Linked DNA regions of Thalassobaculum sp. OXR-137. The protein of the gene in region 1 binds, or shares a complex with, the protein of each later gene. Links are inferred from orthologs where the notes say so. Each region holds a gene or a part of one and is shown on either strand. Other genes may lie near its edges.

Evidence for each region. Proteins that work in one complex are often made in the same cells at the same time.
Region 2: the proteins of eno (region 1) and T8K17_RS00940 are in contact, whole or in part, in a solved structure (PDB 2FYM), measured with the Escherichia coli proteins. The link is inferred for Thalassobaculum sp. OXR-137 from one-to-one orthologs.

Annotation. Positions count from the first base shown.
Region 1 is NZ_CP139715.1:3,986,210-3,992,228, forward strand. The notes cover bases 1,608-4,594. They hold eno (phosphopyruvate hydratase), read right to left. Parts: upstream 3,751-4,594; coding sequence 2,464-3,750; downstream 1,608-2,463. Other genes in these bases: T8K17_RS18625 (FtsB family cell division protein), read right to left, coding at 1,608-1,775; T8K17_RS18630 (hypothetical protein), read right to left, coding at 1,897-2,439; T8K17_RS18640 (hypothetical protein), read left to right, coding at 3,994-4,431. Also shown: T8K17_RS18615 (pyruvate dehydrogenase complex E1 component subunit beta), read right to left, coding at 1-93; pdhA (pyruvate dehydrogenase (acetyl-transferring) E1 component subunit alpha), read right to left, coding at 184-1,149; more of T8K17_RS18625, read right to left, coding at 1,422-1,607; T8K17_RS18645 (cupin domain-containing protein), read left to right, coding at 4,603-5,094; T8K17_RS18650 (hypothetical protein), read right to left, coding at 5,166-5,501. UniProt on the Escherichia coli protein: Catalyzes the reversible conversion of 2-phosphoglycerate (2-PG) into phosphoenolpyruvate (PEP). It is essential for the degradation of carbohydrates via glycolysis.
Region 2 is NZ_CP139715.1:198,688-202,124, forward strand. It holds T8K17_RS00940 (ribonuclease E/G), read right to left. Parts: upstream 3,084-3,437; coding sequence 201-3,083; downstream 1-200. UniProt on the Escherichia coli protein: Endoribonuclease that plays a central role in RNA processing and decay. Required for the maturation of 5S and 16S rRNAs and the majority of tRNAs. Also involved in the degradation of most mRNAs.

The DNA.
Region 1 (6,019 bases):
GGAGACCGTGTCCCCTTCCTTCACCATCCATTTCGCGAGGTTGCCCTCGGTCATGGTCGGCGACAGGGCCGGCATCAGAATGGGAGTAGGCATTCGGTGTCCCCCCTCTCGGGTGCAGCGGCCGGATCGCCCTCCGGGGCAGGACCGCGCGTTCTGTTTCGCTCGCGACGGTGGCGGGCGCGCTCAGCGCGCCTCGACCAGCACGTCGGTCCACAATTCCTCGACATCCGGCTCCGGACTCTGCTGCGAGAAGTCGGCGGCGTCGGTGATCAGATCCTTCACCTCGCGGTCGACCTTCTTCAGCGTGTCCTCGTCCACGCCCTGCTCCAGCACCAGGCGGCGCAGGGTGTCGATCGGATCGTGCTCCTGGCGCATCTTGTTGACCTCCTCCTTGGTCCGGTACTTGGCCGGATCGGACATAGAGTGGCCGCGATAGCGGTAGGTCTTCATTTCCAGGATGTACGGGCCCTTGCCCTCGCGGCAGTGCTTGACCGCCTTCTCGCCGGCGGCCTTGACCGCCAGAACGTCCATCCCGTCGACCTCTTCGCCGGGGATGCCGTAGGCGTGACCGCGCTGCGCCAGGGACGGACCGGCCGCCGCGCGCTGCTGCGAGGTGCCCATGGCGTACTTGTTGTTCTCGATGATGAAGATCACCGGAAGCTTCCACAGCGCCGCCATGTTGAAGCTCTCGTAGACCTGGCCCTGGTTCACCGCCCCGTCGCCGAGATAGGTGAGCGAGACCCGGTCGGTCTTGCGGTAGCGGTGGTTGAAGCCGAGGCCGGTGCCGATCGGCACCTGGGCGCCGACGATGCCGTGGCCGCCGAAGAAGTTCTTCTCGCGGCTGAACATGTGCATCGAGCCGCCCTTGCCCTTGGAGTAGCCGCCGATGCGTCCGGTCAGCTCCGCCATCACGCCGCGGGCTTCCATCCCGCAGGCGAGCATGTGGCCGTGATCGCGGTAGGAGGTGACGACCGTGTCGCCGTCCTCGATCGCCGCCTGCATGCCGACGACGACCGCTTCCTGGCCGATATAGAGGTGGCAGAAGCCGCCGATCAGGCCCATGCCGTAGAGCTGACCCGCCTTCTCCTCGAAGCGTCGGATCACCAGCATGTCGCGATAGTAGCCGACGAGCTCGTCCTTGGACGGCATCTCCGGTTTCGCGGACGCGGATTTGGTGGATCGGGACGTGCGTTTGGTGGCGGCGGGCTTCTTCGCGGCACCCGAGGAATTCGAGGCCGATTTCGTCGTGGCTGCACGGGCCATGGGTCTCCCCCTGTACGTGTCCGGGGCGCGTTCAGTCCGCACCAACTCGGTACCCACACAACTAAGGGAAACACGTCACATTTTCAAGATGCCTAACATCTTGTGTTGCAACGCAAAAACGTCACTTAACTTGATTTTGGTTAAGCCGTCGAAATCACTCAGCGAACCGCCACGTTCAGCACCAGTCCGTCCTTCGGAACGAGGCCGTTGCCGATGACCACGGAATTCGACGGGATATATCCGAGCACCAGACGGGCCCGCTCCTCGAGCATGTCGGTGTCCAGGTTGGCGGGGTTCAGACGGGCGACCTTGTTCTCTAGGGCCTCGCGCTCGGCCGAAACCTCCGCGAGCACGTCGCTCGCCTCGGCGATCTCGATGTCGAGCCGCTGCCACGCGCGCAGACCGCGATCGCCCTCGACCGCGTGATAGGCGAAATACGCCATCAGCAGCGACGCCATCAGCGGGCCGAGTACCTTGGGAACGCGTCGCTTCAGTTCAGCGGACAGGGACACCGAACCCTCCAATCTGCGAATACGACGCATTGAATCATGAAGCCGATTAACGGTCACCGTGAACAGAACGCGAATCGAAACCCGCCAAAGGGCGAATCCGGCACGGTGTTGCAGAAATGACTCAGGCTTTGCGGGCGTGTTTGAGCGCGCGGCTCCGCCAGGCGTTCAGCACGTCGGCGATGATGATGGCATCGCCGGAGCCGTCCTCGAAGACCAGCCCCACGGGCAGGATCTGGCTCTTGCCGGTCAGGAAGCGGTTCATCGCCCGGCCCATGCCGGTGCCCCGGTCCGCATCGAACACCACATAGGCCAGCTTCGCGCCCCGGGCATTGCCGCGGCCGGAGACGGTGAATTCCGACACCTCGTCCCAGCGGTAGCGGCGCACGGTCCAGAGCTTGGCGACGGTCAGGCCCTCGCGGTCCAGATGCACCTGCAGGCGGTTCCAGGCGTTGGTCGCCAGCAGGAACAGGGAGCCGGCGACCATGCCGATGCCGACCATCGCCGCCCCGGTCTCCAGGCGCGGCTCCTCGCCGGACATCAGCCCGAACCCCGAGGCGACCACCACGGCGCAGGCGAACGGGAACACCCCGCGGCGCCATCCCGGCAGCTTCAGCGTGGCGCTGTCGCCGAGCCGGGACGGATGGGTACGCGGTTTCTCGGCCACGGGATGGCCTTTCCGGTCGGGCCTTTAGCCGGCCAGCGGGGCGAGCGACTGGCGGCCGGCGTAGCGGGCTGCCGGGCCGAGCGCCTGCTCGATCCGCAGGAGCTGGTTGTACTTGGCGATCCGGTCGGAGCGGGACAGGGAACCGGTCTTGATCTGGCCGGCATTGGTCGCCACCGCGATGTCGGCGATGGTGGTGTCCTCGGTCTCGCCGGAGCGGTGCGAGATCACCGTGCCGAAGCGGGCGGCCTGGGCGGTGTGGATGGTCTCCAGGGTCTCCGACAGGGTGCCGATCTGGTTGACCTTCACCAGGATCGCGTTGCCGCTGTCCTCGGCGATGCCGCGCTTCAGGCGCTTCGGATTGGTGACGTAGAGGTCGTCGCCGACGATCTGCACCTTCTTGCCGATCTCGGCGGTCAGCGCCTTGAAGCCGTCCCAGTCGTCCTCGGACAGGGCGTCCTCGATCGACACGATCGGGTAGCGCGAGCACAGGTCGGCGTAGAGCTTGATCATGCCCTCGGTGTCGAGGGTCTTGCCCTCGCCCGCCAGCACGTACTTGCCGTCCTTGAAGAACTCGGTGGAGGCCGGGTCGAGGGCGATCATCACGTCCTCGCCGGGCTTGTAGCCGGCCGCCTCGATCGACTTCATGATGGCGCCCAGCGCTTCGTCGGCGGTCGACAGGTTCGGCGCGAAGCCGCCCTCGTCACCCACATTGGTGTTGTGGCCGTCGGCGACCAGCCGCTTCTTCAGCGCCTGGAACACCTCGGCGCCGCAGCGCAGCGCCTCGGCGAAGGTCGGCGCCGAAACCGGCATGATCATGAATTCCTGGAAGTCGATCGGGTTGTCCGCATGCGCGCCGCCGTTGACGATGTTCATCATCGGCGTCGGCAGCACATGGGCGTAGGCGCCGCCCAGGTAGCGCCACAGCGGCTGCTCCATCTCGGCGGCCGAGGCCTTGGCGACGGCCATGGACACGCCCAGCAGCGCATTGGCGCCCAGCCGGCTCTTGTTCTCGGTGCCGTCCAGGTCGATCAGCGCCCGGTCGATGAGAAGCTGCTCGCAGGCCTCGCGGCCGGACAGGGTGTCGAAGATCTCGCCGTTCACCGCATCGACGGCGGCGAGCACGCCCTTGCCGCCATACCGCTTGGGATCGCCGTCGCGCTTCTCCACCGCCTCGTAGGCGCCGGTGGAGGCACCGGACGGAACCGCGGCGCGGCCGATGGCGCCGGTCTCCAGAGCCACATCGACCTCGACGGTCGGATTGCCTCGGCTGTCCAGGACTTCGCGGGCGGTGATGTCGATAATGGCGCTCATGTCTGTCCTCTACACAGAAGGGGTGGGCAGGATGGGTGGCGGCGCGTGCGGTCGGCGTCGGTGCGTTCGGCGCGCTCTCAATAGCCTTGCTCCCGGCAGCATTCAACACGCCAAGTTCAACAGGTCGTGACCGGCCGGCGGGTTTCCAGGTGCGCGGCGGATTTGTATTTCCGCCGCAGAAGGACTAAATTCTCCGGTGTCTCCCGGCTGGCATGTCGGGAAGCGACGATTTAGGAGTGCGACATGGCCATCGCCGGCGTCGATACCCAGGGCAGCTCGCAGCTTAGCGCCCTTCGCAACACTCAGCAGCCGAGCCGCGCTGAGGAAAACCGAGCCCAGGAGTCCCAGGACGCCCGGTTCGGAACGTCCGACACCTCGCAGGTCGAGGCCCGTGAGGAGCGGTTCGGCGATGCCGCCTCCCCGCTTCCGGGACAGGGCAGCAGCGTTCCGAGCACGTCGCTGGCGAGCGAGTCCCTGAGCGCGCTGATCCAGGCGACCCAAGAACAGGACACCGGCCCGGCCCAGACCGGTACCGGCCAGACCGACAGCGCCCAGGCCGCCAGCGAGGACGAGGAGCGGCAGGAAGAGGCCGCAGCGCCGAACAGCACGAACTCGCTGCTTCCGGGCGCCAGCGACCGCAGCGGCACCGGTGCGACGGGCGGCGTTTCCGTCTTCGTCTGACCGCGTTTCCGACCCAGGATCCCCGGCGGCCTTCGGGCCGCCGTTTTTGTTTCCCCCAGCGGGCCTTCGGCCCGCCGTTCTTGTTTCCCCTGGCGGCCTTCGGGCCGCCGTTTTTCATTTCAGTCCGTCGCGATAGACTGGGGGCAGCGCTCCCTCCGCAACGGATGACCGATGACGGATAACCCCACCACGCCCACCTACGCCGCCCTTTCGGTTCCGCCGGAAACCGGCAACGGCTATCCGGACGCCTATGCCAGATCTTCGGCGGCCCGGATCAAGCGCAAGCTCGGCAATCACGGCGGCATCGGCAATTTCGGCGTCAACCACGTCACCCTGCCCGCCGGGTGCCAGTCGGCGCTGCGCCACTGGCACACCCGGCAGGACGAGTTCGTCATGGTGCTGACCGGCGAGCTGGTGCTGCAGACCGATGCGGGCGAGCGCGTGCTGCGCGCGGGCGACTGTGCCGCCTTCCCCAAGGGTACCGGCGACGGCCATGCCCTGCAGAACCGCTCGGATGCGGAAGCGACCTATCTGGAGATCGGCGACCGCACCGAGGGCGACGAGGTCGACTATTCGGACATCGACATGGCGGTGCGCTGGATCGATGGCGCGGAATACTTCGTGCGCCGCAGCGACGGCTCGGTGATCCAGAAGGCGGAGTGACCGGCCGTCACTGTCAAACGCCCGCCACGCCGAAACGACCGTGATGTCTGTGGCCCAGAAGGCCAGGCCAGCTATTTTTGCTGAATCTCGAACCACCCATTCCACTTGCCGGGAGTTTGATAGCAGACATGATATTTGTTGTCGGTTGTCGACGCGACCACATGGATCTGCCCATCGGCATCCGTCGTTGCCTCGACACGGTGCGCGCCCGTTAGGGAAGCGTTCGACCCTCCACCCGAAGAATTCGTCCCGTATAGCGGCTCGGGACTTGACCACGAAGCAGGATTATCCGGCTCCAGCTGCCATGTATGCATGACCGTTGCCGTCTCGGTGTCGATGTAGAATGCCTCAATACGGTTGTCTGAATTTGACGCCACCACGAAGTCTTCAAGCAATGTGGTATGCATACTGTTCTCCTTTGCGCGTATTCTCAGCGGGGGTCGTCGTGACCTTCGCCATCGGCTCTGAACGACCGGACGAATGAGACGCCGAAGCCGTCTCCTGACTCGGAAACGAGGCCGTCCTCGCCTTCAGGAACGGCTGGGTCGTCAGCGCGGTTCCATACTGATTGGGTCGGCAAGCCCGGGGCGGCCTGGGAGGCGGCGACCGGACTCCTTGCCCGTTACCCTTCACCGACTTCCGCACTCACCGACTTCCCCCTCCCCGATTTCCTGGACGAGCTCCGACCCTGGCGCCCAGCCGGGGCGGAGGTCGATCCAGGACCCTGGTCTCGACGCCAGAGGCACGGTCCTGGATCGCCCCCTGCATCGCGCCGGGAGCGTCCAGGAAGTCGGAAAGGTTGCAGGTCAGGACGACTGACGCGGGCGGGAGCCCTCCTTGTGGCCGGGAACGCAGGGTTCAGCGCCTCCCCCCATCTCCCCCTTCCCCCCCACCGACTTCCCCCTCACCGACTTCCTGGACGACC
Region 2 (3,437 bases), 3.8 Mb from region 1 along the record:
TCTTCAATCACCCCAAGCGCCTTCCCCGAATCCCCTCCCCGTCATCCTGATGCAAATCAGGATCCAGCAACCGGCTTGTCCACCCAGTCCCCGGCGGACCCCGCATCAAATCCAGGGTCGCTCGGAACGATGGCAAAGGCCGGAAACAAAACAGGCGGCGCTGGGGGCGCCGCCTGTTGTCTATCTGCTGACGGGGTGCCTCAGCGGCGCCACCAGCCCTTGCGCGGCTTCTCCACCGGCTTGTCCAGGGTCCGAACCTCGATCGGCGTCGAACTCAGGTTCTGCGGGACGGGCTCCGCCTCTTCCACCGGATCGGCGGAGGCGGGCTGATCCTCGCCCAACTCGCCGCTGATCGCGCCGTCGACCGCAGGCGCCTCGGCAGCGTCCGCCTCGGCAACGACCGCTTCGGCAGGGGCGGCTTCGGCAGCCACCGGCTCGGCGACCGGCTCGGCCGTCGCCGCGACCTCGGCCATTTCGGCCACCGGTGCCTCGGCAGCGGCATCGGCCTCGTCGTCCTTCTTGCGACGGCGACGCGGACGCTTGGCGGCAGGCTTCTTCGCCGGCTTTTCGTCGGCTGCGGCCTCTTCGGCCGGCGCGGCCTCGGCAGCCGCCTCCGCCGGAGCGGCTTCTTCCGGAGCAGCGTCCGCCACCGGGGCGTCAACCGCTTCCGGTGCCGTCTGATCGTTGGCGGCGGAGATCGGCGCTTCGGCCTTCACCGCGACCTCTGGAGCATCGGCGGCAACCGCTGCGAGCGGCTCGGCACCGTCGTCCCGGCTGTCGTCATCCTGGCCGTCATCGCTCCGGTCGGATCCGCTCTGCGCCTCGTCGTCGGACTGGGAGTCGTCACCAGAATCGTCGTCGCCCGACTGGTCGTCACCGGACTCGGAGCCCTCGGTCTCCGAGCCCTCCTCGCCATCGCGACGGCGGCGGGACCGGCGGCGACCGCCACGGCGGCCCCGGCGACGCCGCTTGCGGCCGTCGGCATCGTCGTCGTCGTCCCCGTCGCCGCGATCATCGCCGTCGGCGGCAGTGTCTTCCCCATCGGCGTCGGCGTCAGTGTCGGTCTCGGCCTCCTCGTCACCCTTGTGGCGGGGAGCCTCGTCTTTGGCGTCCTGATCGTCCTCGGCCCGATCCTCCGGCCGGCGGCGACCGCCCCGGCGACGGCGGCGGGAGCGACCACGGTTCCGGCGCTCCTCCTGCTCCTCGCTGGTCTCGTTCTCGTTCTCGACCTCGTCCTCGTCGTCCTCAATGAGGTCGCTGTCGTCCTCGTCCGGCTCGGCGGCCCCGGCGGAGCTCGCCGCGATCGCGGTCTGGAAGGCGGCCCGCTCCTCGGCGGTCTTCGGCCGCAGGCGCTCCAGCCGGTGATCCGGCGGCACCAGACTGTCGTCCTGCTCCAGAATCACCCGGGTACCGTAGCGGAATTCGATCTCCGCCAGACGGTCGCGCTTGTGGTTGAGGATGTAGAGGGCGACCTGGGCCGGCACATGCACGGCGATCTCGGCAGCCCGGTTGCGCAGCCCCTCTTCCTCGATGACCCGCAGGATGTGCAGCGCGGTGCTGTCGATCGAGCGGATATAGCCGGAGCCCTTGCAGTGCGGGCAGACCTGGGTGCTGGCTTCCACCAGGGACGGCCGCAGCCGCTGGCGAGACAGTTCCATCAGGCCGAAATGGCTGATCCGTCCGATCTGTATGCGCGCCCGGTCGGATTTCATCGCCTCCTTCATGCGGCGCTCGACCGCATGCTGGTTGCGCGACTCCTCCATGTCGATGAAGTCGATCACCACCAGGCCGGCGAGATCGCGCAGGCGCAACTGCCGGGCCACCTCGTCGGCGGCCTCAAGGTTGGTCTTGAGCGCGGTCTCCTCGATGTTCCGCTCCGAGGTGGAGCGGCCGGAGTTCACGTCGATCGCGACCAGCGCCTCGGTCTGGTTCATAACGATGTAGCCGCCGGACTTCAGCTCCACCACCGGGCTGTGGATGGCGTCGAGCTGGCTTTCCACCTGGAAGCGGTGGAGCAGCGGCACGTGGGTGTCCTTGTAGCGCTTGACCCGCTTCGCATGGCTCGGGATCAGCGTCTTCATGAAGTCCTTGGCGATCCGGTAGCCGTCATCGCCGTCGACCAGCACCTCGTCCAGATCGCGCGTGTACAGGTCGCGGATCGAGCGCTTGATGAGGTTGGCTTCCTCGTAGATCAGGCACGGCGCGGTGCTGTCGAGCGTGGTCTGACGGATCTCGTCCCACAGGCGCAGCAGGTATTCGTAGTCGCGCTTGATCTCGGCCTTGGTGCGCTGCGAGCCGGCGGTGCGGACGATGACCGCCATGCCTTCCGGCACGTCCAGGCCCTCGACGATCTGCTTCAGCCGCTTGCGGTCGCCCACATGGGTGATCTTGCGGCTGACGCCGCCGCCGCGCGCGGTGTTCGGCATGAGCACGCAATAGCGGCCGGCCAGGGACAGGTAGGTGGTCAGCGCCGCACCCTTGTTGCCGCGCTCTTCCTTGACGACCTGCACCAGCATGATCTGGCGCCGGGCGACGACCTCCTGGATCTTGTAGCGGCGGTTGGAGGGCTTGCGCCGGCGGCGCACCTCTTCCATCGCGTCGCCGCCGACCGTCTCGGGCTTCGCACTCTTCTTGGTCTGGACGCTGACTTCCGCGGCGCGGGCCGGGGCCTCGTCGTCGCCATCGTCGCCCGAGGTGTCTTCCTCGGATTCGGACTCGGAAGCGTCCTCGGCGGAGGCCTCCTCTTCGCCGGAGGCGTCTTCCTCGGACTCGTCCTCGTCCTCGTCGGCCATCGCCTCGGCCTGCTCCTCGCGGAGCAGCGCCTCGCGGTCCTCGATCGGGATCCGGTAGTAGTCGGGATGAACTTCCGAGAAGGCCAGGAAACCGTGGCGGTTGCCGCCGTATTCGACGAACGCGGCCTGCAGGGAGGGCTCTACCCGGGTGACCCGGGCGAGGTAGATGTTCCCCTTAAGCTGCTTTTTGGCTGCGGTCTCGAAGTCGAAGTCGTCGAGCTTGTTCCCGTCGACCACCACGACCCGGGTCTCTTCCGGGTGGGTGGCATCGATGAGCATACGCTTGGTCATGTGTTGGTAACTCCGTGTCGCGCCGCGACGACCGCAAGAGTGGCTGCGGTCCCGCGCGGTCGGCGACGCGGAACAGCGTCGGCCCAGGCGCGGAAGGTCGTGGCGCGGATTGTGGCGTCGGCGTACCCACGGCACGCCGGATGCAGTCGCTGGAACAAGTCTCGACGGAATCGGTCACGGCACCGAGCGTCCTTCGTGCCCCGGGGGCAGGAAAGACTCGGTTTGCCGCGGGCGACTGTTGGGTCGCCGTCGTCGGACTGTTCCAGTTTGCAGGTCTCACGTCGGTCGGTCCTGCGCGGAGCCGGGAACTACGATTCGCCCCGGCTCGAAATCGAAAAAAGTCTCGCGTATCCC